DNA from 3 places in the Staphylococcus simulans genome. Region 2 is predicted to be linked to each of the others. Evidence: predicted binding sites of a transcription regulator. Region 2 holds the regulator's gene; each other region holds the start of a gene.

What was found. The regulator Rex, encoded in region 2, represses fermentation and respiration genes when NADH is low (regulators of the CRP and FNR family bind a similar motif). The targets are predictions, from matches to a motif close to TTGTGAAATATTTCACAA.
Region 1: a site for Rex is predicted at 5,672-5,689, ahead of MUA87_RS05495 (L-lactate dehydrogenase). Genes of this name have one in related genera too.
Region 3: a site for Rex is predicted at 4,728-4,745, ahead of MUA87_RS01260 (anaerobic C4-dicarboxylate transporter family protein). Genes of this name have one in related genera too.

The regions. Positions count from the first base shown of each region.
Region 1 is NZ_CP095100.1:1,172,930-1,180,663, forward strand. Features, by position in the region: gene ribD (bifunctional diaminohydroxyphosphoribosylaminopyrimidine deaminase/5-amino-6-(5-phosphoribosylamino)uracil reductase RibD) at 8-1,057, shown strand; gene MUA87_RS05470 (riboflavin synthase) at 1,062-1,694, shown strand; gene MUA87_RS05475 (bifunctional 3,4-dihydroxy-2-butanone-4-phosphate synthase/GTP cyclohydrolase II) at 1,710-2,891, shown strand; gene ribH (6,7-dimethyl-8-ribityllumazine synthase) at 2,924-3,385, shown strand; gene MUA87_RS05485 (proline dehydrogenase family protein) at 3,459-4,454, opposite strand; gene MUA87_RS05490 (alpha/beta fold hydrolase) at 4,716-5,546, shown strand; gene MUA87_RS05495 (L-lactate dehydrogenase) at 5,723-6,679, shown strand; gene MUA87_RS05500 (tRNA 5-(aminomethyl)-2-thiouridylate-methyltransferase MnmM) at 6,742-7,299, opposite strand; gene MUA87_RS05505 (tRNA modification radical SAM protein MnmL/YtqA) at 7,296-7,734, opposite strand, start outside.
Region 2 is NZ_CP095100.1:1,011,443-1,019,176, forward strand. Features, by position in the region: gene tsaD (tRNA (adenosine(37)-N6)-threonylcarbamoyltransferase complex transferase subunit TsaD) at 1-579, shown strand, start outside; gene MUA87_RS04510 (MutS-related protein) at 637-2,232, opposite strand; gene MUA87_RS04515 (ABC-F family ATP-binding cassette domain-containing protein) at 2,572-4,497, opposite strand; gene MUA87_RS04520 (redox-sensing transcriptional repressor Rex) at 5,062-5,703, shown strand; gene MUA87_RS04525 (sulfurtransferase TusA family protein) at 5,754-5,978, opposite strand; gene MUA87_RS04530 (YeeE/YedE family protein) at 6,034-7,122, opposite strand; gene MUA87_RS04535 (glycoside hydrolase family 32 protein) at 7,358-7,734, shown strand, end outside.
Region 3 is NZ_CP095100.1:290,199-297,932, reverse strand. Features, by position in the region: partial or broken gene MUA87_RS12940 (YSIRK-type signal peptide-containing protein) at 271-405, opposite strand; gene MUA87_RS01270 (putative glycoside hydrolase) at 804-2,063, opposite strand; gene MUA87_RS01265 (DNA-3-methyladenine glycosylase family protein) at 2,301-3,329, shown strand; gene MUA87_RS01260 (anaerobic C4-dicarboxylate transporter family protein) at 3,392-4,651, opposite strand; gene MUA87_RS01255 (catalase) at 4,895-6,829, opposite strand; gene MUA87_RS01250 (hypothetical protein) at 7,081-7,734, shown strand, end outside.

The DNA.
Region 1 (7,734 bases), 160 kb from region 2:
TGATTGTTTGAATCGATTTTTACAAAATGCGATTGCATTAGCAAAAATGGCTGAAGGCCAAACGGGTGTGAACCCTGCTGTTGGTTCTGTCGTGGTTAAAGAAGGCAGAATTGTCGGTTTAGGTGCGCATTTAAAACAAGGTGAACGTCATGCGGAAGTACAAGCCTTAGATATGGCAGGTGCAGATGCAGAAGGCGCAACGATTTATGTTTCGCTTGAACCTTGCACACACTTTGGTTCTACACCGCCTTGCGTCAATAAAATCATTGAAGCAGGTATTTCAAAAGTTGTATATGCGATGAAAGATATAACTTTAGATTCACCTGGTGATGAGATTTTAACTGAAGCAGGTATAGAAGTGGAATATCAGCATGATGCACAAGCAGAAGCTATGTATACAGATTTTTTCAAAGCTAAACAAGCACAGATACCTGAAGTAACTTTAAAGGTGAGTGTCAGTTTAGATGGAAAGCAAGCGACAGATAACGGTCAAAGTAAATGGATTACAAATCCAGGTGTGAAACAGGATGTGTTTAAACATCGAGCAAGACATGATGCTATTCTAACCGGTGCAGGTACTGTACAAGCTGACAATCCGAGTTTAACGGTAAGGTTAGAAGGAGAAAGACAGCCTGTACGTGTGGTGTTAGCGAGAAGCGGTCATTTGGATTTCACACAAACTTTATTTACTGATCAACTGACACCTGTGCTTGTGTATACAGAAAATACACAATTAAAAACAAAAGAGCATGGGTCTAATATTCAAATCATTGTATTAGATGATTGTTCTATTGAAACTATTTTAAAAGATTTATATCAAAGAGGTATCGGCTCAGTCTATGTAGAAGCCGGACCTAAAGTGACTTCACAATTTCTCCAATCACAGTGTGTCCAAACACTGATTATTTACTACGCCCCGAAAGTAATTGGAGGTTCTGGCAAGTATCAGTTTTATCAAACTGACAATGTACTTCCTTTAGAACAAACTCCTCAATTTGAAATTGACCATTCTGAAATCATCGATCAAAATATCAAAGTTGTATTAAGAAAGAAGTGATTTCATGTTTACCGGTATTGTAGAAGAAATCGGTACGGTTGATCGCCTTGTGACAGAACAAAATGTCATAAAACTCTCGATAGCATGTGAAACAATTTTAGAAGATATGCATATCGGCGATTCAATCAGTGTCAATGGTGCATGTTTAACAGTAACTTCCTTTAATCAGAAATCCTTTGATGTGAATGTTATCAAAGGTACAGAAAATAAAACGTATCTCAATCAACTGACTAAAGGCAGCTCGGTCAATCTTGAACGTGCTATGCCGAGTCAGGGCAGATTTGGTGGCCATTTTGTGTTAGGTCATGTCGATGAAGTCGGAAAAGTACTAAAAATCAGACCGTCATCTAATTCTAATATCATGACCATACAATGTCCTAAATCTATTACTGACCAAATGGTTCAACAAGGTTCAATCACGGTTGATGGAACAAGTTTAACGATTTTCAGATTAGCAGAAGGCCAATTTGATATTCATTTAATTCCAGAAACAAAACGCGCAACGATTTTAGGTCAAAAGCGTGTCGGTGATACCGTGCATTTGGAAGCGGATATGTTATTTAAATATGTACAAAAAGCAATTTCAAATCAAAATACTGAATTAACGCCAGATAAATTAGCGCAATTCGGATTCTAAGAGGAGTGTTCAGAAATGCAATTTGATGATATCGAAAGTGCAGTTGAAGCACTAAAACAAGGTGAAAGTATTATTGTTGTGGATAATGAAGACCGAGAAAATGAAGGGGACTTAGTAGCTGTAACGGAATTGATGAATGAAAATACAGTCAATTTTATGGCACGAGAAGCACGTGGTTTAATTTGTGCACCTCTAGCTCCTTCTATCGCACGCTCATTAAATTTAGAGCCGATGGTTAAAGATAACAGCGATGCATTTGGTACAGCATTTACTGAAAGTATTGATCATATCGATACTACGACAGGTATCAGCGCTGCTGAGAGAATGCTGACAGCTAAAGCTTTGATTAATGATGAGAGTACAAGTGCAGATTTTAATCGACCAGGTCATTTATTTCCATTGATTGCTAGAATCGGCGGGGTTCTAGTACGTCCAGGACATACGGAAGCGGCTGTAGATTTAGCAAGTATGACAGGCTCAAAACCAGCAGGTCTCATTTGTGAAATCATGAATGAAGACGGCACAATGGCTAAAGGTGAGCAACTCCAAGCATTTAAAGAAAAACATCAATTAAAAATGATTACCATTGAATCTTTGATTCATTACCGTAAATTGCATGAACAGCACATGCATGCAAAAGCTAAAGTAAAACTACCTACAGATTTCGGTACATTTGATATGTATGGATTTGAATCAGATTATTCACATGATGAAATTGTAGCAATTGTTAAAGGTGACATTCAAAACGTTGAAAATGTACGTATTCATTCATCTTGTCTGACAGGTGATATTTTCCATAGTCAACGTTGTGACTGTGGTGCTCAATTAGAAGCAGCAATGAAATACATCGATGAACACGACGGTATGGTGATTTACTTACCACAAGAAGGTCGAGGCATTGGCTTAATTAATAAACTGAAAGCCTATGAACTGATTGAACAAGGTCACGATACAGTCACTGCAAATTTAGCATTAGGTTTTGAAGAAGATTTACGAGATTATTATCATGCTGCTGAAATTTTAAAACACTTCGGCATTGAAAAAGTGAACTTGTTAAGTAATAACCCAGAAAAATTCAAAGGGTTAAAACATTATGGTATTGAAGTTGAAAAGCGAATTGAACTGATTGTACCTGAATGTAGTCACAATCATGATTATATGCAAACGAAAAAAGAAAAAATGGGACACATGATTTAATAAATTTTAACGATATTATTGGAGGAATTAACATGAACTTTGAAGGTAAACTATTAGGTAAAGATTTAAAAATCGGTATTGTTGTGAGTCGTTTTAATGATTTTATTACAGGTCGCTTATTAGAAGGGGCTAAAGATGTATTAGTTCGTCATGAAGTAGAAAATGATAATATTGATGTAGCATATGTACCAGGTGCATTTGAAATTCCACTAGCTGCTAAAAAATTAGCAGAAACAAATAAGTATGATGCAGTGATTACATTGGGTTGTGTCATTCGCGGAGCAACATCTCATTATGATTATGTATGTAATGAAGTTGCAAAAGGCGTATCAAAAGTGAGTGATACAGCAGGGTTGCCAGTAGTCTTCGGTGTACTAACAACTGAGACAATTGAACAAGCAATCGAACGAGCAGGTACAAAAGCAGGCAATAAAGGTGCAGAATCAGCAATGGCTGCAATTGAAATGGCAAACTTATTAAAATCAATTCAATAAGTGTTTTTGAATTAAAAATAACAGACAAAAGGCAAGGCCGATAGTGGTCTTGCCTTTTTCATGAATACAGTATTTACTTGCGTTTCTTTAAGCCTTTGAGACCGAAACTTAAACCAATAACTGCAGCAATTGCGCCAGCGCCTACAGCAAGTGTTTTAGGTTTCACAAATTCTTTGACAGCTAAATTTAAATTTTGCGGACGTTCAGCTAAACGTCGCATAAAGTATCCGAACCAATCTTCGCCAAATGGAACATAGATACAGAAATGATAACCGTCTTCGGCAATTTCATAAGCTAACTCTGAACGGAAACCATACAACATTTGAAATTCGAAATTATCACGATCTATGTTGTTCTCTTTAATGAATTTTTTAACATGATCAATGATTTTGTGGTCATGTGTAGCGATAGATGTAAAATTCTTCGCACTTTTCAGTCTTTTTTCGATAAGCTTAATGTAATTCTCATCGATGTCCTCTTTAGTTTGGTAGGCGATAGACGCATTTTCTTTATAAGCACCTTTGACTAAACGTAATCGAATGTGCGGGTAATCTTCAATCATATTGTCGGCTGAATATAAATAAGCTTGAACTACTGTTCCGATGTTATCATAATCTTTTGATAATTCATCCAATACGTAGAGGATATTTGATAAGCCTGCATATTTCTCGGTATCAATATTGATATGAATATTACCAAGTGACTTTGCTTTTTCTACAATTTCTCTTAAGTTCTGTTCTGCCAAATCTACATCGAACTCTGCGCCTAATTGACTGATTTTAAGAGAAATATGTGCGTCTAAATTGTTGTCGTAAATTGCTTGTAGTACAGTTAAAATAATTTTCTTTTCTTTAATACTTTGTTCTTTTGAATCTACAAATTCACCAAGACAATCGACAGTCACCGTAATCCCCTTATCATTAAGTGTTTGGATTGTCTTAATAACTTCATCAATCGAGTTACCAACAACTACTTTACTGGCACCTAACATAGGTCCGTATTTTCGTGCTGCTTGGTTCAAAAAAGTGTTATTTGATAAACTGATAAAAAAATCTTTGACTAATGGCATGTAAATTCCTCCCATACAACTCTGTTAAAAATAGTGTATCATGTTTCATAAATGTATGAAAACGTTAACAATATACAAATATACTTATTTATTTATAAATAACACTAATAGTAAATTATGTAATCGATATGAGAAAAGAACACAATACTAAAAAGGTTATCCTTAATTCAGTTGAGTATATATGTCAGTTCTAAATAGATTTTAATCGGTTCGTTTTGATACAATAATAGTAATTAATTCAGTAGAAGGGTAGTCGTTGATATGTGGAAGTGGGAAACAGAAAGTGAAGCAAAAGGTGTCATAGTTATTGCTCATAATATATTAGAACATACAGGCAGATATGCCTATGTGATTACATCACTCAGACGAAATGGATATCATGTGATTATGGGTGATTTGCCTGGACAAGGCCAAACTTCAAGATCTAATAAAGGTCAAATCGACAACTTTGAAGTCTATCACGAACATATCTTGGAATGGTTGAGAATAGCGAGTGAATATAAATTACCTACATTTTTAATGGGTGTCGGCTTAGGCGGTTTGATTACATTAAATTTAATGGAAAGAACTGAGTTGCCGATTGAAGGTATTATTTTACTTTCGCCATTAGTTGCGTTTAAGACAAATGCTAAAACACGCAAAAATCTATTTACATCTAATATTGGTGCAGGCGTTAAAGATATGCGCTTTAATGTAGGCATTGAACCAGAGCATTTAACAAGAAATGAAGAAGTTATAAGAGAAACTAAAGAAGATGGTTTGATGCTGACAAAAGTATCTTACCATTGGTATAAAGAAGTTGTTCATGTCATGAAAAAGACTTTAGAACATTTAGAAGACATCCAAAGTATCCCAATGTGCTTAATGTATGGGAAAGAAGATCAAATTTTAGACACCGATGCGATTGTAGAAATCAAAAAACGTGTAAAAACAGACGAACTTTATTATAAAGCATGGGAAGGACTCTACCATGAAATTCATAATGAACCAGAGCGTCCGCTAGTCATGCATTATATCCTTAGTTATTTAAATAACAAAGTCAATGCATTAGGTTTTATACCAAATGACATTGATGATCAAATTGAAATTTAATCAAAAAGGCGCTGTAATAACCTTTACCATTACAGCGTCTTTTGTATTGTCGGTAAATGTTTACAATGTGTAAAATTTCCAAGCATTTCGCATTGATTTTATAGGCTGAAATTGGTATCTTGTATATGTGAAATAAATCACATAGAAGCGATTCTAAATTGGAGAGGGTAAGTAATATGAGTAATGTAAAAGCGAATAAAGTAGTTTTAGTAGGCGATGGTGCAGTAGGTTCTAGTTATGCATTCGCTATGGTAGCACAAGGTGTTGCTGATCAATTAGTAATTATTGATTTAGTAGAAGAAAAAGTAAAAGGCGATATACTAGACTTAAACCATGGTATGCCTTATGGTGAATCACCATCTATCGTTACAGCAGGTTCATATGCTGATTGTTCAGATGCTGATTTAGTTGTTATCACTGCAGGTGCACCCCAAAAACCTGGTGAAACACGCTTAGATTTAGTAGAAAAAAATACTAAAATCTTCAAATCAATTGTGGGTCAAATTATGGACAGCGGTTTTGATGGTATTTTCTTAATTGCTGCTAACCCAGTAGATGTGCTTACTTATGTCACTAAAAAAGTTTCTGGTTTACCAAAAGAACGTGTTATCGGTTCTGGTACAATTCTAGATACAGCACGTTTCAAATATGAATTAGGTGCAGAATTCGGTGTAGCACCTGAAAGTGTTAATGCTAGCATTATTGGTGAACATGGTGATTCAGAATTAGCAGTATGGTCACAAGCAAGTATTGCAGGTCAAAATTTATATGATATTTTAAATGGTGATCCTGAACGTGCAAAACGTATTGAAGAAATCTTCTTAAATACACGTGATGCAGCTTATGACATCATTAAAGCTAAAGGCGCAACTTATTATGGTATCGCAATGGGCTTATTACACATTTCTAAAGCCATTTTACGTAACCAAAATCTTGTATTAACAGTTTCAAGTTACTTAGAAGGTGAATACGGTCATAAAGATGTTTACATCGGTGTACCAACACTTGTAAACCGTGCAGGTGCAGTGAAAATTTATGAAACACCTTTAAATGAAAGAGAAACTAAAGAGTTTAGCCACTCTGTAGAAGTATTAAAAGAAACAACTAAAAGTGTAGATAAATTATTTAACTAAGTTTAAATACAAGAGCAGCTATCGCATTATGCGGTAACTGCTCTTATTTTTATACTCAGATATTATCTTTTTTCAATCGCGCAAATATAAGGTGGATTATTTTGTTGGTTAATAAAACCGTATTGTAAGACATGTGCTTTTTGTTGATCGAATTGTTGAAGATATTCAAAGACAACATTGCTTTCTATTCGACCTTCAGGATGGCCAGGGTAAACCACAATTACAATAATACCTTCTGGTGCTAACATTTCAAAAAGTGACTCAATGGCTTGTATAGTAGTTTCAGAAGTCGTCACAATATGTTTATCACCTTTAGGCAAGTATCCTAAATTAAAGATTGCCGCATCAATCGGCAAATCTTCTTGTTTGATGTAGCGTGATACATGTTCATGTCCATCTAAGATCAAAGTAGTGTTGTTATAATCTTTTACTTTCTCTCGTGCTGCTTTGATAGACGCTTCCTGTATATCAAACCCATACACATGCCCCTTTGGAACATGCTGGGCTAAAAATAATGTGTCATGTCCATTGCCGCACGTAGCATCTACTACTGTGCTAGCTTCATTGATGTGAGAGATAATTAATGACTTCGCAAAAGGTAAAATACGTTCTACTTTCATGATTGTTCTACTTTCTCTACAGGTTGATAATGTTCACCTTGTGCGGAATGACGACGTGCTAATTCTGCATCAATCGCATTCAGCACTTCCCACTTATTAACACTCCACATTGGTCCAACCATTAAATCAATTGGACCATCGCCTGTAATACGATGAATAATCATTTCAGGTGGTAAGATTTCTAATTGATCACAAACTAAGTTGACATATTCTTCTTGTGACATAAAATTCAACATGCCTTTTTCATATTGTTTTACCATCGGTGTGCCTTTAAGTAAGTGTAATAGATGGATTTTGATACCTTGAACATCCATTTGTGCGACAGTTTTTGCTGTTTCCATCATCATGTCATAATCTTCACCAGGCAAACCATTAATAATGTGGGTACACACGTTAATATTATGTTTTCTCAATTTAGCAACACCATCATAATAT
Region 2 (7,734 bases):
GACCATTTAAACTTTGAAGTTATTGGTGAAACAAGAGACGATGCAGTCGGTGAAGCTTATGATAAAGTGGCACGTACAATCGGCTTGCCGTATCCCGGCGGACCGAAAGTCGATCAACTCGCAACAGAAGGGGAAGATGTCTACGACTTCCCACGTGTATGGCTAGAACCGGATAGTTTTGATTTTAGCTTCAGTGGTTTAAAAAGTGCAGTTATCAATAAGCTGCATAACTTGAAACAAAAGAATGAAGAAATTATTCCTGAAAATGTTGCGGCAAGTTTCCAAAATAGTGTCGTTGAAGTTTTAGTACACAAGGCGATTAAAGCATGTGAAACGTATCAAGTGAATCAGTTAATAGTCGCAGGTGGTGTCGCAAGCAACAAAGGTTTACGAAAAGCACTTAAAGAAGCATGTGCAGAACATCAGATTAAATTATCAATTCCAAGTCCGAAGTTATGTACTGACAATGCGGCGATGATTGGTGCAGCAGGTCATTATTTATATGAAGCTGGATTAAAAGCTGATTTAGATTTAAATGGTAAAAGCAGTATTGATATTGAAGAATTTTCAGTAGAATAATTGAATAAAAAGAAATATTGATAAAAGAAAAAGTAGAGAAGCGGTTATTTTGCTTCTCTACTTTTTTGTATTTTTTAATGCATTTTGATAAACAGCATCAGGAAAGTGCATTAAGCGTAATAATTCAATTGCATTACGAGTATCTGCTTTACCTGGTTTGATTTTATAGTCAAAATAAATTTCATCATCTTTAATCGTTTCATTAAAATGATAATTCGCAAAATCCTGTTCAAGTAGTTGTGATAATTCAATATCATGCGTTGCCGCAATGATTCTGTATTCGGGATGTTCTGCAAGGTAATTTAAAACTGATTCAGAAGCAGCAATTCGCTCTGTTGTATTTGTTCCCTTAAATATTTCATCGATAAAGCAATAACAATAAGTGTTTGTTTGATCCATTAAACGTAAGATAGATTTCAATTCTGCGATGAAGTAACTATCTCCGCTCAGTACATCATCTTGATTCGCCATAGAAGTTAAAATCATACCAGGCTTATATTTGAATTGAGTCGCTAATGCTGTATCAACAGTTTGCGCTAATACTAAATTGAGTGCTACAGCTTTCATGAACGTCGATTTACCTGATGCGTTCGAACCTGTCAGTAAGATGTTTCGCTGAATGTTTAAATCATTTGGGACAGGTGTCTCAAGTAAAGGGTGAACTAACGCGTTGAATTCTAATTCAGGTTGTTGTGTGACTTCAGGATGTGTATATGATTCTAAAGTTTCTTGCCATAAAGCAATCGCATAATGATTGTCAATTTCACTGACATAGTCATAACAAGCCATCAGTTCATCTTGATGCTTAGTAAAGGTATTTTGGACTGAATTGAAAATAACATAATCTAACATGAAAGCGAGTTTAATAAATTCTGCCATCGCACCACCTTCGTTATCAGGTGAAACTTTACCTAGTAGGGGACTGAATCGTTTGGCTTTCGCGAAATGTTTGAAATTCACATCAAGTTCAGGTGCGTGTTCAAGTTGATGAATACGTTCAGCTTTTTTAATGACATTAACAGAATAAAAGGTTGCGTTGATATATTCAGAGTAGTGTTTGGATAATTTACCGCTTAGAAAGATATTCAACACAATCGTAAAGAGTAATATTAATAAGCCTGGGCCCTTTAGAATAGGTACAAGTATCAAACCTATAATAGGAAGCAAAGGACATAGATAATAAATATTTTGCATTTTAATCGGTTTGATTTGATCCGGAAACATTGGGTAAATTGTTTTGCCAATTTGTGATAAATGTACAGACACACTTTGACGAAATGTTTTATGATTTTTGAACTTGTTAATCAAACTTTGGTTGTTAACTTTAAACATGCCTCGAAGTGTTGCGTATAAGCGCATTTCACCAATTGCGGTGAAATTATAATTGAGTTGTTGAAACACGTCGTCTAAATTTAAATCGGACCATGTTTTATCATCGAGTGTATGTTCATTTTGCTGATGATATGTATCGTATTGATAGCGATAATGTTGATTGGGACGTATGAAGCTTTCAGATTTAGCGCGTGCATCCCATAATGAACGTATACGTTGTGCAGCGCGGTATTTTTGGTAGTAAGTGAGTATGATATAAAGCGCTGTAATCACTAGCCACATGAAGATTAAAAATAAGAAAATATTAAGTACACTATCCATGAATAATACCTCTCTATTTATATGAATTATTTATAGTATCTCATAATAATGAACAGTCGCCAATTTTGATTGAGTTGTTGTTTTGTCAATAGCGAACATGCGTACTTATCAACAATAAGTGAATAACTTGTGGATAAGTGCGGGTAAATAGGTGAATAACTTTGGGAAGTGATGTGAATAGTCTTTAAAATGGTGTCTTTTTACCTGTGGATAAAGTGGATAACTCTGTGGATAGTTGATGTTAAGGGATTTTTAGTGTTGATAATTTTGTTAAGGAATTGTAATAAAAGAGGACTAAAAATGAAGTGTTCATTTCTAGTCCTCGGTAACCTTTATGGTTTATATTATTTTTTCTTGTAATTCTTCCCACGTTTCCATAACTTGTTCGAGTTGGTGTTCGATAGTGTCTTTTTCTTCAGCTAACTGTGCAGCTTTTTCTGGATCATTAAATACTTCTGGTTGTGTTAATTTATGATCGATGGTTTCGATTTGTTCTTCGAACTTTTCAATTTCTGCTTCACAGTTTTCAATTTGGCGTTCTAACTGACGTAGTTCTCTACGCTGTGCTTTTTGATTTTCGTATGAATTCGTATTTTCTTCAGTCGAGATTTGTGCTGCTTGTTGTGCTTCATTTTTTGCGGCAATCGCGGCTTTCTCTTCAGTTTTATCTAAATAATATTGATAATTGCCTGCGTAAACAGTACCGCCATCTGGTTGCATATCGAAAACTTTATTTGCCCGTTGATTAATAAAGTAACGGTCATGTGAAACGAAGATTAAAGTACCTTCAAAATCTTGAAGTGCTTGTTCTAACATTTCTTTAGAATCGATATCTAAGTGGTTGGTAGGCTCGTCAAGAATTAAGACATTATTACGTTCTAACATCAATAATGCCAATTGTAAGCGGGCTTTTTCACCACCTGATAAATCATTGATGATTTTTTTAACATCATCTTGAACAAATAAGAAACGACCTAATACTGCACGTACATCTTTTTCTGGCATGGTAGGGTATTGGTCCCATACATAGTCTAAAATGGTTTTATTAGATTTGAATTCTGCTTGTTTTTGATCGTAGTAACCGACACGTAAATTTGCGCCATGAATAATTTCGCCGCCTAATTTAGGAATACGGTCGGCTACAGTTTTAATGAATGTTGATTTTCCGATACCGTTCGGTCCAATGACTGCTAAATGATTTCCTTTAGTGATTTCCATTGTGATAGGTGCAATCACAGGCTCTGCATAACCGATTTCTAAGTTTCTAATATGGTATACGTCATTACCTGTATTACGATCAAAATCGAATTGGATATTAGCGCTGCGAGCATCTAACATCGGTTTATCGATACGTTCAATTTTTTCTAAAACTTTTCGACGACTTTTAGCCATTCCGCTTGTTGATGCACGTGTGATATTTTTTTCGACAAATGTTTCTAGTCGTTTAATTTCAGCTTGTTGACGTTCGTATTCTTGCATGCGTTTTTGATAATATTGATCACGTTGTGTGATGAATTTACTATAGTTGCCGACATAGTGTTGAACTGCACCGAGTGCGACATCGTAGATTTGGTTGACCGTTTTATCTAAGAAGAAGCGGTCGTGACTGATAATAACGATAGCACCTTTAAAGTAATTCAAATAATCTTCGAGCCATTGTGTTGTTTCCATATCTAAATGGTTGGTCGGCTCATCAAGTAATAATAAATCAGGTTCACTCAATAACATTTGTGCGAGTGACAAACGTGTTTTTTGACCACCGCTGAAATCATTTACTGAACGATTGAAATCTTCTTCGTTAAAATCTAATCCGTGTAAGACCGTTTTAATCTTGCTTTCAAATTGATACCCCTCTAAGCGTTCAAATTGGTTAGACAAAGCTTCATATCTTGCCATATGGTCTTTGAAAGTCTCAGATTCATATTCATCAGCATGATTGGCTAACCAATTAGTTTCCGCCTGCATCTCTTGTTCCATTTGTTTAAGATACGCAAAAGGTTTAGACATCTCTTCCCATACGGTATGGTCAGTATCTAAGGTCATTTGTTGTGTTAAATAACCGACTTTTAAATTTTTGATTTTCGAGACATTGCCGCTATCATAACCATCCACACCAGCAATGATTTTCATTAATGTTGATTTGCCAGCGCCATTTCTGCCGACAATGCCTATTTTTTCATGACTCTTTACTTCAAAGTGGACATCACTAAAGATTTCTTCCCCGTCGAAGGATTTTGAGACATTGTTTAGTTGTAGTAATATCATTCAAATTTATACGAGATTTGTCTATAAATATCTCGTAGTCCTCCTTCCTAAAAAGCGTCGCTTAGTTACTATTATAAGCGCAATTGACATGAATTCCTAACATATCACGCGAAATTAAAAGATTGAATATTTTATCAGAAATTTGTGTCAATACACATTTAATACAGACCATTAATTATGATTTGTTTTAAAAAAATGTGTTCAAAACAAAATTCTAATCGTATAATAGTTAGTACATTGCTGTAATTTACAAATGCAATTATGGATGTTTTAGTGTAATAAAGAGCGTATTCACTAAAATGTTGATAATACAGTCATTCCAATTTCTGAAATCATACGGTATACTTAAATAATAAAAAATGATTCCAGAAACAAGCTGAGTATTGTTGTACAGCATTATTAACTATGATAATACTATAATCTGCTAATAGTCGATAAAATGACTACTTTTCACAACTCCATGGCTAAATTAACATAACTTCATACGATTAAAAGTATAGTTTTATTATGGTTGAACTGAATAAAGTTTGGGATAGTAGTTAGAAAGATTTGGAGGAAAATAAATTGGCTAATCAAAACAATAAAATTCCTCGCGCGACTTTGAAACGATTACCCTTATATTACCGATTCGTGAATACCCTTCAAGAAAAAGGGATAGATAGAGTGAATTCTAAAACAATCAGTGAAGCATTGGATATTGATTCAGCTACCATCAGAAGAGATTTTTCATATTTTGGTGAGCTGGGTAAAAAAGGTTATGGTTACAATGTGGAGAGTTTATTAGAATTCTTTAAAGGCGAAATCAGCGAAAGTGATGTAATTCGTATTGGTTTAGTCGGCGTAGGGAACTTAGGGAAAGCATTGCTTTCATATAACTTCTCAATCCACGATGATATGGTGATTACAGAAGCGTTTGATATTGACGCGGATGTAGTCGGTACGCAAATTGGAAAAGTTGTAGTTAAAGACATGGATGCCATTCATGATATTTTGAAAAAAGGCAATTTAGATGTAGTGATTATCACAACACCTGGAAGAGCAGCACAAGAAGTTGCTGATCAACTTGTCGCTAGTAACGTAAAAGGTATTTTAAACTTTACACCTTCACGTATCGATGTACCTGATAATGTATCAGTACATCATATTGATTTAGGGGTAGAATTACAGTCTTTACTCTTCTTTATGAATAATATGAATCGTAAATAAAGAAAAGGAGTTTGCTTGAATTTTCATTCAATGCAAACTCCTTTTTTAGTTTAGGCTTTTTGAACTGTAATTGTCCAAGAAGCGTCTCCTAATTGTTCGTAATTTGTTACAGGGTAAGATTTTTCAGCTGCCCAGTTTGGGATAGCTTCTGTCGCTTGTGTGCAGTCAAAGTCAATTTTCAATTCGTCTCCGACTTCTAATTCTTCCATTTTCTTCTGTGCTTCGATAAGAGGGAAAGGACAAACCATTCCGACTGTTCCTAGTTCGTATACCATAGTTTCATTCTCCTTTGTTTAAAACTTTTTATTCGTTATGGCTATTTTAACTTAATTATGATTGTGTTGCAGGTCTTGAAGCAGTTGTTTTAGCAGGTGCTTTACGTAATGCTTTCATTGGTTTAATAAAGATAAAGTAACTCATTAACCAAGTACCTAAAATCATTGATGCAAGAGCAATCCAGCCTTGCCAAGATAATGCTGCTGTTGCAACTAAGCCGTTACCAATTGAGCAACCGCCGGCAACTGAAGCGCCGAATCCCATTAATGCACCGCCGATAACACTATTTCTTAAAGTCTTTTTATCTGGTAATCTCCAAGCAAATTCACGTGAACCTTTAGCTGCAATATAAGATCCAATGAAAATACCTAAGACTAAGAATACACCCCAGTCTAAGAATGATGTTTTACCTGTGATGATAAATTGTACTAAATTTGAAGAAGGTGTAGTGATACCTAAACCACCTTCACGGCCTGCTGAATAACTCATTGGCCAAGCAAGTAACGCAATTAATCCAACAATAATTGCTGCTACGAATGGGTGGAATTTCTTTTCAAAGAAGAAGTGACGTACACCTGTGAATTTTTGTTTTAATTTAGGGACTGCAATTTTCGGTTTAGGTTTACGTACTGTTTTAACCACAAAGAACACTGTAATTGCTGTAATGACAATTACCCAAACCCAAGCAGGAATACCTGTACTTGTTGACATATCTGCATTAACATTAGTTTTTGAATTAAGACCTTCCATCACTGGTTTTAACAATCCTGCTTTAGTAATAGCTGAGAATACTGCATAAGCAACTAAAGCTAACCAGCTGCCGATAAGACCTTCACCAGCACGGTAGTAAGTACCAGTGGCACAACCGCCAGCTAATACAATTCCAACACCGAAAACAAATGATCCAACAATTGTTCCGATAATTGGGAATGTTCCGTTATCTAAAGGTTTGCCAATTATCGCTGTGAAAGCTAATAAACCAATTGCTTGAACAGAAATTGCAATGAGTAAAGCGTAAAACATTTTATTATTTTTTTGAACATACATATCTCTAAATCCGCCGGCTAAACAAAATCGTGTCCGCTGCATTACAAATCCTAGTAAACTCCCCACAATTAGACCGCTGATAATCATCCAAATCATTTAATCCCTCTTTTCCGATAATGTTGATAAGGTTTATCCTAATATACAATTGACCAAATTGCAAGGGTATAAATTTACCCTAAGTTATTAATTGATTAAGCACAAGTATTATCTTATAAAATTGATATAAATGTCATAGATAGAAATCAGTATGAAAAAGAGGATAGGTGGGCGTATATAAATATGCTAAAATAAAAGAAATGATGATAAACGTTTAATTAGGAGGACATGGTTGATGCAAGATTGGATAAATGAAGTAGAAACGCAACGAATAGAACAACTACCAGTTGAAAGAATTGCTGAACTCAAAGACAAGTTCGCTTCTTCACCGTATAAACAAACATTCCATTTACAGCCGCCATTTGGTTCAGCGGGTAAACCGAATGGTCTATTATTTGATGGCAAGCATTATTTAATAAGTCATGTATGGTATCCATTTACGATTAATAATGGATTAAGCTATAGTTACGCATATCAAACTCCTGATTTAATACAAAATCCTACAGAACAGATTATGTTAAAACCAGACGGATTATTTGATGATGAGGGGATTAAAGGCGGCAGTGCGATAGAGATCAATCAGCAGACACATTTTATATACTCAGCAAAAAG
Region 3 (7,734 bases), 720 kb from region 2:
TTGTGAAGTTGCCTCAGCTTTTTCTACTTTTTCTGCTTGAACACTTTCTTTATTTGTAGGTGCTACTTGTGCTGTATTATCGGAAGGTTTTGCTTCTGATGTTGCAGCTGCTTGATTTGATTCGTTTGCTGGCTGTGCTGTTGAAACTTCTGGTGTTGTTTGTTGCGTTTGAGTTTCTTGGTTTACAACAGGTGCCTCAGCTGGAGCTGCTTGATCTGCTCCGTGTTCGGCAGGTTCCTCTGCTTGTTGTGCATCTGTTTCTGCTGCTTCTGCGTCACGGCTTGCGCCGAACAATAAAGTAGTTCCAAGTAAAATAGAAGCTGTACCGACTGTAAACTTACGAATTGAATATTTATTATGAATATTCGGTAAGAAGTCTAAACGCTTGTTGCCTGATTTTTTCATGATGTCCTCCGTTTAGTACTTTTGTACATAAAATAATAATGTTTCAAAATGTTTGTTTTTCTCTCACATTCGACTCATTATAGCAAAGTTTTGTACCATTTAGTATAGCAAAACTTAATTTTTAGTGAATTTGTTCGTGTTTGCACATCTAATTTCACTCAAATTTCTAATTAATCCATTTTCAGCCTCAATTTTTGACAATATTTTGTATCACAAATTAATATGTTCTTAAAATTTCTCTTTAATTCGTGTATACTATCTCGAAATAATCTATATGACTTTTCTACGCACATCTCATAGTTATTAATTTTATGTATAAGAAATATTCATCATCAGTTTCTTAAATTAGCATAAATAGAACTGAACCTTCCATTAAAAGAAAGTCCAGTTCTTTAATTTTATTGATGATCTTTTTTGTCTTGTTTATCTTCTTTCTCTTGCTTATCTTCATTTTCTTTTTCTTTAGCTTTTTCACTCTTTTCCGGTGAATAGTTCACACCTTGAGTATATTCATTTGAAGCATCCCAAAGTAAGAATTCATTGATACCGTGATCACGTAACGCTTGAATTTGATCAGAAACCGCTTCTGCATCATAACTCTTATAATTCCCTGCACCTAAATAACTCGCAGTGAAATCTTGCAGCCAAGGACGTGTTTTCGGTTTATGGTCTGCTTTCTTCAATACATCTGATTCTTTCTCTAAGTACTTGTCTACTGTGTTATAAGGTTCTAAGTCAGGATGCTCAATCCCAAAGTCACCGGGGCTCCAATGTGATGGATATATCATAGAAGAAATCACATCTACATTCTCCGCAATTTTAGGGAAACTTTGACCAATACCCGGTGCTTCTTCTACTGTCGCAGAGTAACCAAAGACGTCTGCAGAGATTTGCGCATCTAAAGGATGAATTTCTTTACGCGCTGATTTTAAGAACTGCCTAATACTATCAACACGTTGTTGTGTATTATCCATATCATCGCCTTTATATTTACCATTAGAATATACTAAATCTTTGTCCATATTTTCAAAGCCTTCTGGGAAGCGTACATAGTCGAATTGTACTTCTCTAAATCCAGCCTTTGCTGCTGCTTTTGCGACATCAATATTATAATCTCTGACTTCTTTTTTGAATGGATTTAAGAATTTATCACCGCCATCACTTTCCCAAACTTCGCCATTCTTCTCTTTAAATGACCAATCTGGATGTGCTTCTGCTGCACGTGCATCTTTAAACGTTACAACTCTGGCAATCGGATAGACATTATTCTTCTCTAACGTCTTCATTAATTTTTTAAGATTGACCATTTCCGTTGTATTCTTTTGAATCAATTTATTATCCGAATTCAAGTCCATTGTAATATTACCTGTGTCATCTTTGACATCAATCACCATGGCGTTCAAATCTGTATCGTTAATCATTTTGATTAATTCATCAAAACGTTCACCTTGAAGTGTCCCAGGTGTCACATAAATCCCTTTAACCCCTTCTTTAGGGTATTTAATTTTATTTTTATTATCGTTATGCTTCTCTGATTGTTGGTGTTCTGCGGACTTGTTGTCATTCTTTGAAGTTGAATCATTATTACCGCATGCTGTAAGGATCAATGTACTCGCTGCAGCTATAGTCAGCACGCGTTTCATCAATTTTATCGTCATCCCTTCATCATAAATCAACAGTTATAATTATTTTATACATTTCATGAACAAAAATAATAAACTATCATCACTATTCTAGCTTAACGAAATCGTTGATAGTTGGCAATGAAATTCCTGTTTCTATTTAAAATCTAGCGAAAATTGATTTCATCACGCATTTATTGATGAAACAACACACCTTTAATTCACTTGTGTATATGGGTATAGAAGAATAATACGTTATTTAGGAGAATGATTATGCGGCTAAAATTGACTACACTCACACATTTCTATTATCAATTACCAGAATATAACCTGACAGAAGTCGATGACAGTTGGTATCATCAAACCTTACACCTTCACCTTTATTACCAACCACCCTATGCATTTGAAACACTACTTCAATTCTTAGATCGACGGTCAATTCCAGGTGTGGAGTCTGTATGTGATGATACGTATTACCGTACAGCACTACTTCGATCTGAATCACACACATTTAAAGGTTGGATTGCGGTTACACAAGATGATGAACAAAATGCTTTAGCACTCACATTCAGTGCGAGCCTCTATCCTGTGTTATCTCAAATCATTACACGCATACGTCATCTCTTCGATTTAGATTATCCTCCACAAGCATCAAGAGAAGTGTTGACGGCTTCATGGATGGATTCAAGCACCAGAATGCCAGGAGGCTTTGATGGTTTTGAGGTCAGTGTACGTACAGTATTAGGACAACAAATTACGGTACAAGCTGCGACGACGCTAGCCGGTCGTTTAGTTCATGCCTTAGGAACTCCCTTTGTCTTAGATTTACCTGGTTTATCTGCTTTCTTCCCACCTGCAGAGACACTCATTGCGGCAGGTAAAGCTAATAGTCTAGAAGGCGGTAAAGGTATCAGCGATATTTTAGGACCACTTGGTATTACAGGCAGACGTGCTTCAACCATTGAAGCCATTGCTCGTGCATTAGTTAATGGAGAAATTCAGCTCAAACCTTACCCAATATGGAAAGATAAACAGATAGATACAGAAATCATGACTCAAATTGAAGTTGAAATGAAACGTTTATTAGCTATCAAAGGGATCGGCCCTTGGACTGCACATGCGATCGGTATGCGTGCTTTAGGATATCCCGATGCCTTCTTAGAATCTGACATTGGGGTCATCAAAGCTATGAAAGCTTTATATCCTGATTCAGAAGAAGCCGAAACTTCAAAAGGCCGGTTAGCTCTCGCTGAAGCTTGGCGTCCAATACGCAGTTATGCGGTTATGAATTTATGGAAATAAATGATACAAAAACGTCCTCCACTTTGAAAAATACTCAAATTGGAGGACGTTTCTTTTATGAATTAATAACCAAGCAATGCTTTAATACTAAATCCGACAATCACAGAAACTGTAATCGCAAAGAAGCCAGGTAATATAAAGCTGGTTGGTTTCGTTTGTTTCGTTTCATCTAAATCTACCGCAAATAATAACGTTGGTTGTGCTGGAATGACGAAGTTAACATTTAAAGTTTGCGCCATCGCAATAAAGTACATCGGCGGCACACCCATACTCATCAGAATCGGCAACATAATAGATGCTGTCGCTGATTGTGAAATCACCACAATCGTAACGAGTGAGACTAATATAATTACAAGCCAAGGCACTTGTTGAATCACACCGCCGATTTGTTCTGTCATAATTTTTTTATTGCCTGGGGCTGTGAAAATCGTCGCACCAAGCCAACCAGGTCCAAGTACTGCGAATAATGCCCCAATCGCAGATTGTGTAATATGACTATCCAAAATATCTCTCGTATTTAATTTAACTAAGACTAAGTTGATTGCGGCACTCATATACATAAAGAGCTGCACAATTTCAGTCGTTTCAAGTTTAACTGTTTCTCCATTGACTTTAAATGTCGGTACTAAATCTGAGAAAATACCGAACATTAAAATTAACCCAACCCCTAATAAAAAGACCAAAACACCTAATTTCACACGAGGCGAAAATTTCGTTTGTAGCGGCTGTGCTTCAATATCTTCCATAATATCTGTCGCAAATTGGCTAGGATTCATCTTACGACGTCTTCCGACTACTGTACAATAAACACTCAGTGCTAACATACTAATAATCGCTGTCGGCATAACGATAGATAGGTATTTGCCCATCGTGACACCTGTCACTGCCAATGTCGCAATAATATAAGCCGTCGCAGAAGCTGCTGGACTACATAATAATGCTAAGTTAGCCGTTAACACAGATACTGTTAATGGACGTTTCGGTTGAATCCCTGCACGTGTCGCAGTTTTAGCGATAATCGGTTCTAGTGATAAGGCAATATTTGTTGTCCCGATACCGAAGACAAAGATAAAGACAATCATGGGTGCGATAAAGATGATAGATTTCGGATAGCGCTCAATCACTTTAGAAGCAAGGTAAACTAAGTAATCAATACCACCTGTAGCTTGTAAGGTTCCACCCGCAATCCCAATGGATAAAATAATCAATACCGCTGTAACAGGTGCTGAACCTGGCGGCAGACCAAAGATAAAAATCATGATCAGCTGTGCCACAATTGCGAAGATACCGCAACCCAGTGCACCTGCCAGCCGTAACCCCATCAGTATGGCCAGAATCATGATAATAATTTCTGTGATAAATAGAAACATTTTAACTCCTCACTTTAGTATCTCTATATTGTGAAAAAGATAACATAGTCCAGTTTATCACGATTGCGTCACAATTTGGTAAGTCAAAATTACTAAAATATGAAAGTTTAGTGAATACAATTTTCTAAAATAACAACTTATAAATATGTATGAAAAAAAGCCCTGGCACGTAGCCAAGGCTTTAAATACTGAATACTATGCTCTATCCCAATAACGTACTTGATCAAATGCTTTCACAATTGTTTGTGGATCATCTGATACAAAGATACCAGGCGCATCTAATTTCACTTTACCATCTTGTAAGTCTTTAGAAGCCGCTTCATTAAAGATAATTGGTTTCTTATGCTTATAAGATAACGCCGCAAACTCTTCAGCATCTGGAATTAAACCATTACCATCTGACAAGATGACTAAGCTGTCGAATAATGTCGCATGCGCTGTATCATACGTTTCATTGATTGAGATATCATCAGACAAGTCTTTTTGTTGCTTGCCGACAAACGCATAGTTTAAACCATGCTCTGCGAATGTTTTCGCATAATTTTTCAATGTTTCTGCGTCAATATCACCGTTCACTAATACTGCCACTGAGTGACCTGGTAATGGACGGTCATATTTTTCCATAGTCAATTGACTGTCTTTCTTATCTGATTTTACTTCTTCATTTTCTTCTGGTACTTGTACACCCACATTGTCTGCGACACGTTCAGCTAATTCACGATCAATTTTATTTAATTGATTCACTGCACGTTGACGCACATCCATGCTTTTACATTTACCGATTTCAAATGAGAAGCCATCCACTGTATGGTCAAATTCAGGTTTTGTTAAACTGTTCAGATATAGTTTCGCTTGTGAATAGTAATCTTTGAAACTGTCACTGCGTTTACGGATTTTGTGTCCTTCTACTTTTTCAGGATAGTGTACATAACCGCCTTCTGCTTTTGAACTTGTGAATGGGCAATTGCCTTCTAAAGCATTCTTATGATAAGACGTTTGACCTTCATGAATGTTCATTTGATGCATCGCATCACGTTGGTTGTTACGTACTTTATTCACAGGACGGTTGATTGGAATTTGGTTGAAGTTTGGTCCGCCTAAACGTGAGATTTGTGTATCTGTGTAAGAGAATAGACGTCCTTGTAGTAATGGGTCATTTGAGAAATCGATACCTGGTACGACATGACCTGGGTGGAATGCGACTTGTTCGATTTCATCAAAGACATTATCTACGTTTCGGTTCAATGTCATTTTACCAACGACTTTAACTGGCACTTCATCTTCTGGCCAAATTTTTGTCGGATCTAATAAGTCGAAATCAAAGTCGAATTCTTGGTCTTCTCTTAAGATTTGTAAACCAAGTTCCCAAGCTGGATAGTCACCTTTTTCAATTGATTCATGTAAATCTTTACGGTGGAAATCGATATCTTTACCTTGTAAGATTTGCGCTTCATCCCATACAAGAGATTCTAATCCGTGAACTGGTCTCCAATGGAATTTCACGAAGAATGCTTCACCTTGTGCATTGACTAAACGGTACGTATGTACACCGAAGCCTTCAATTTGTCTAATATTCTTAGGAATACCACGGTCACTCATTGCCCATACTGCAGTATGTGAAGTTTCTGGATTTTCTGCGAAGAAGTCCCAGAATGTATCGTGTGCTGTACCACCTTGTGGTGTTTCTGTATCGGGTTCAGGTTTAACCGCATGAATTAAATCAGGGAATTTGATTGCGTCTTGAACGAAGAATACAGGAATATCGTTACCTACTAAGTCAAAGATACCTTCATCTGTATAGAATTTCGTCGCAAAGCCACGTACGTCTCTGACTGTATCTGGTGAACCTTTTGAACCTTGTACCGTTGAAATACGTACAAAGACAGGTGTCACTTTGTCAGGATTTGTGAGGAAGTCTGCTGAAGTATACTCAGATAAATCTTCATAAACTTGGAATTCACCATGTGCACCAAAACCACGTGCGTGAACGACACGTTCAGGAATACGTTCATGGTCAAAATGCATAATTTTCTCACGGAAATGGAAATCTTCTAATAAACTCGGTCCTCTTTCACCTGCTGTGAGTGTTAATTCATCTTCACTGACTTTTGTTCCATTATTCGTCGTCATCGGCTCGCCTTCATGACTTTTTCTGAATTGGTCTAATTGTTCTTGCTTTTTGTTTTTAGCCACACAAATAACCTCCTATATATTAAGTCCTAATTATGAGTTTCCCGTTTCATTTTAAACAAAACACTTTTTGTTTTTGAAGATAATTTTAATACAAAGTTTATAAAAATTTACAATCAAACAGTTCTGTTCATCTTGGGTTGTTTTCAGTAAAATGATACTATGTATAATTAATAGAAAAGGTGGAAGCTATGTCACTCCCAACTCATTTACGTATTGAAGGTTCGCTTTCAGAAATTATAGAAGTATTAATGAAGTATGAAGATGCTTCAACGTTATCTCATGATATATTTAAAACCAAAAATGTTGAAGCGATGTTATATCAACTATTTGTTAAACATATGAGTCAAAAAGAACGTCAAATCATAGAACGCTCAATAAAAACGTCTGAATATATGACTTTTATTGAGGAAAAAGATGCGCAACATATGCAGCTTTTAGCACAAACACATTATTTATTGCCAATACAAAAAAACTTAAATTATATCGATACTGAATTTCTGAACAACTACAATTACTATATTTTAAATGGTTCTCCAACAAAATTCCCTGAGTTAGCACAAACAGCCAAAGATCAAAATAGTATTAAATACTGGGTGGAATCTGGCAGACGTGCAAAAGATAATATGACACTCTCAGAATTCTTAGATGTAAACTTTACAGTTAATCAATTAAAAGAGATTTGTCGTACTCATAAAATCAAAGGATTTTCTAAAGGACCGAAAAAGCATATCATTCATTTAGTAGAACAAGCGTTTTTTGAGTCGCCTGACAATTTTATTGTCGGGTATTCAAAAGAAGCTTATCAGCTGCTTGCTTATTTCATATTAGAAAATCGTAATAGT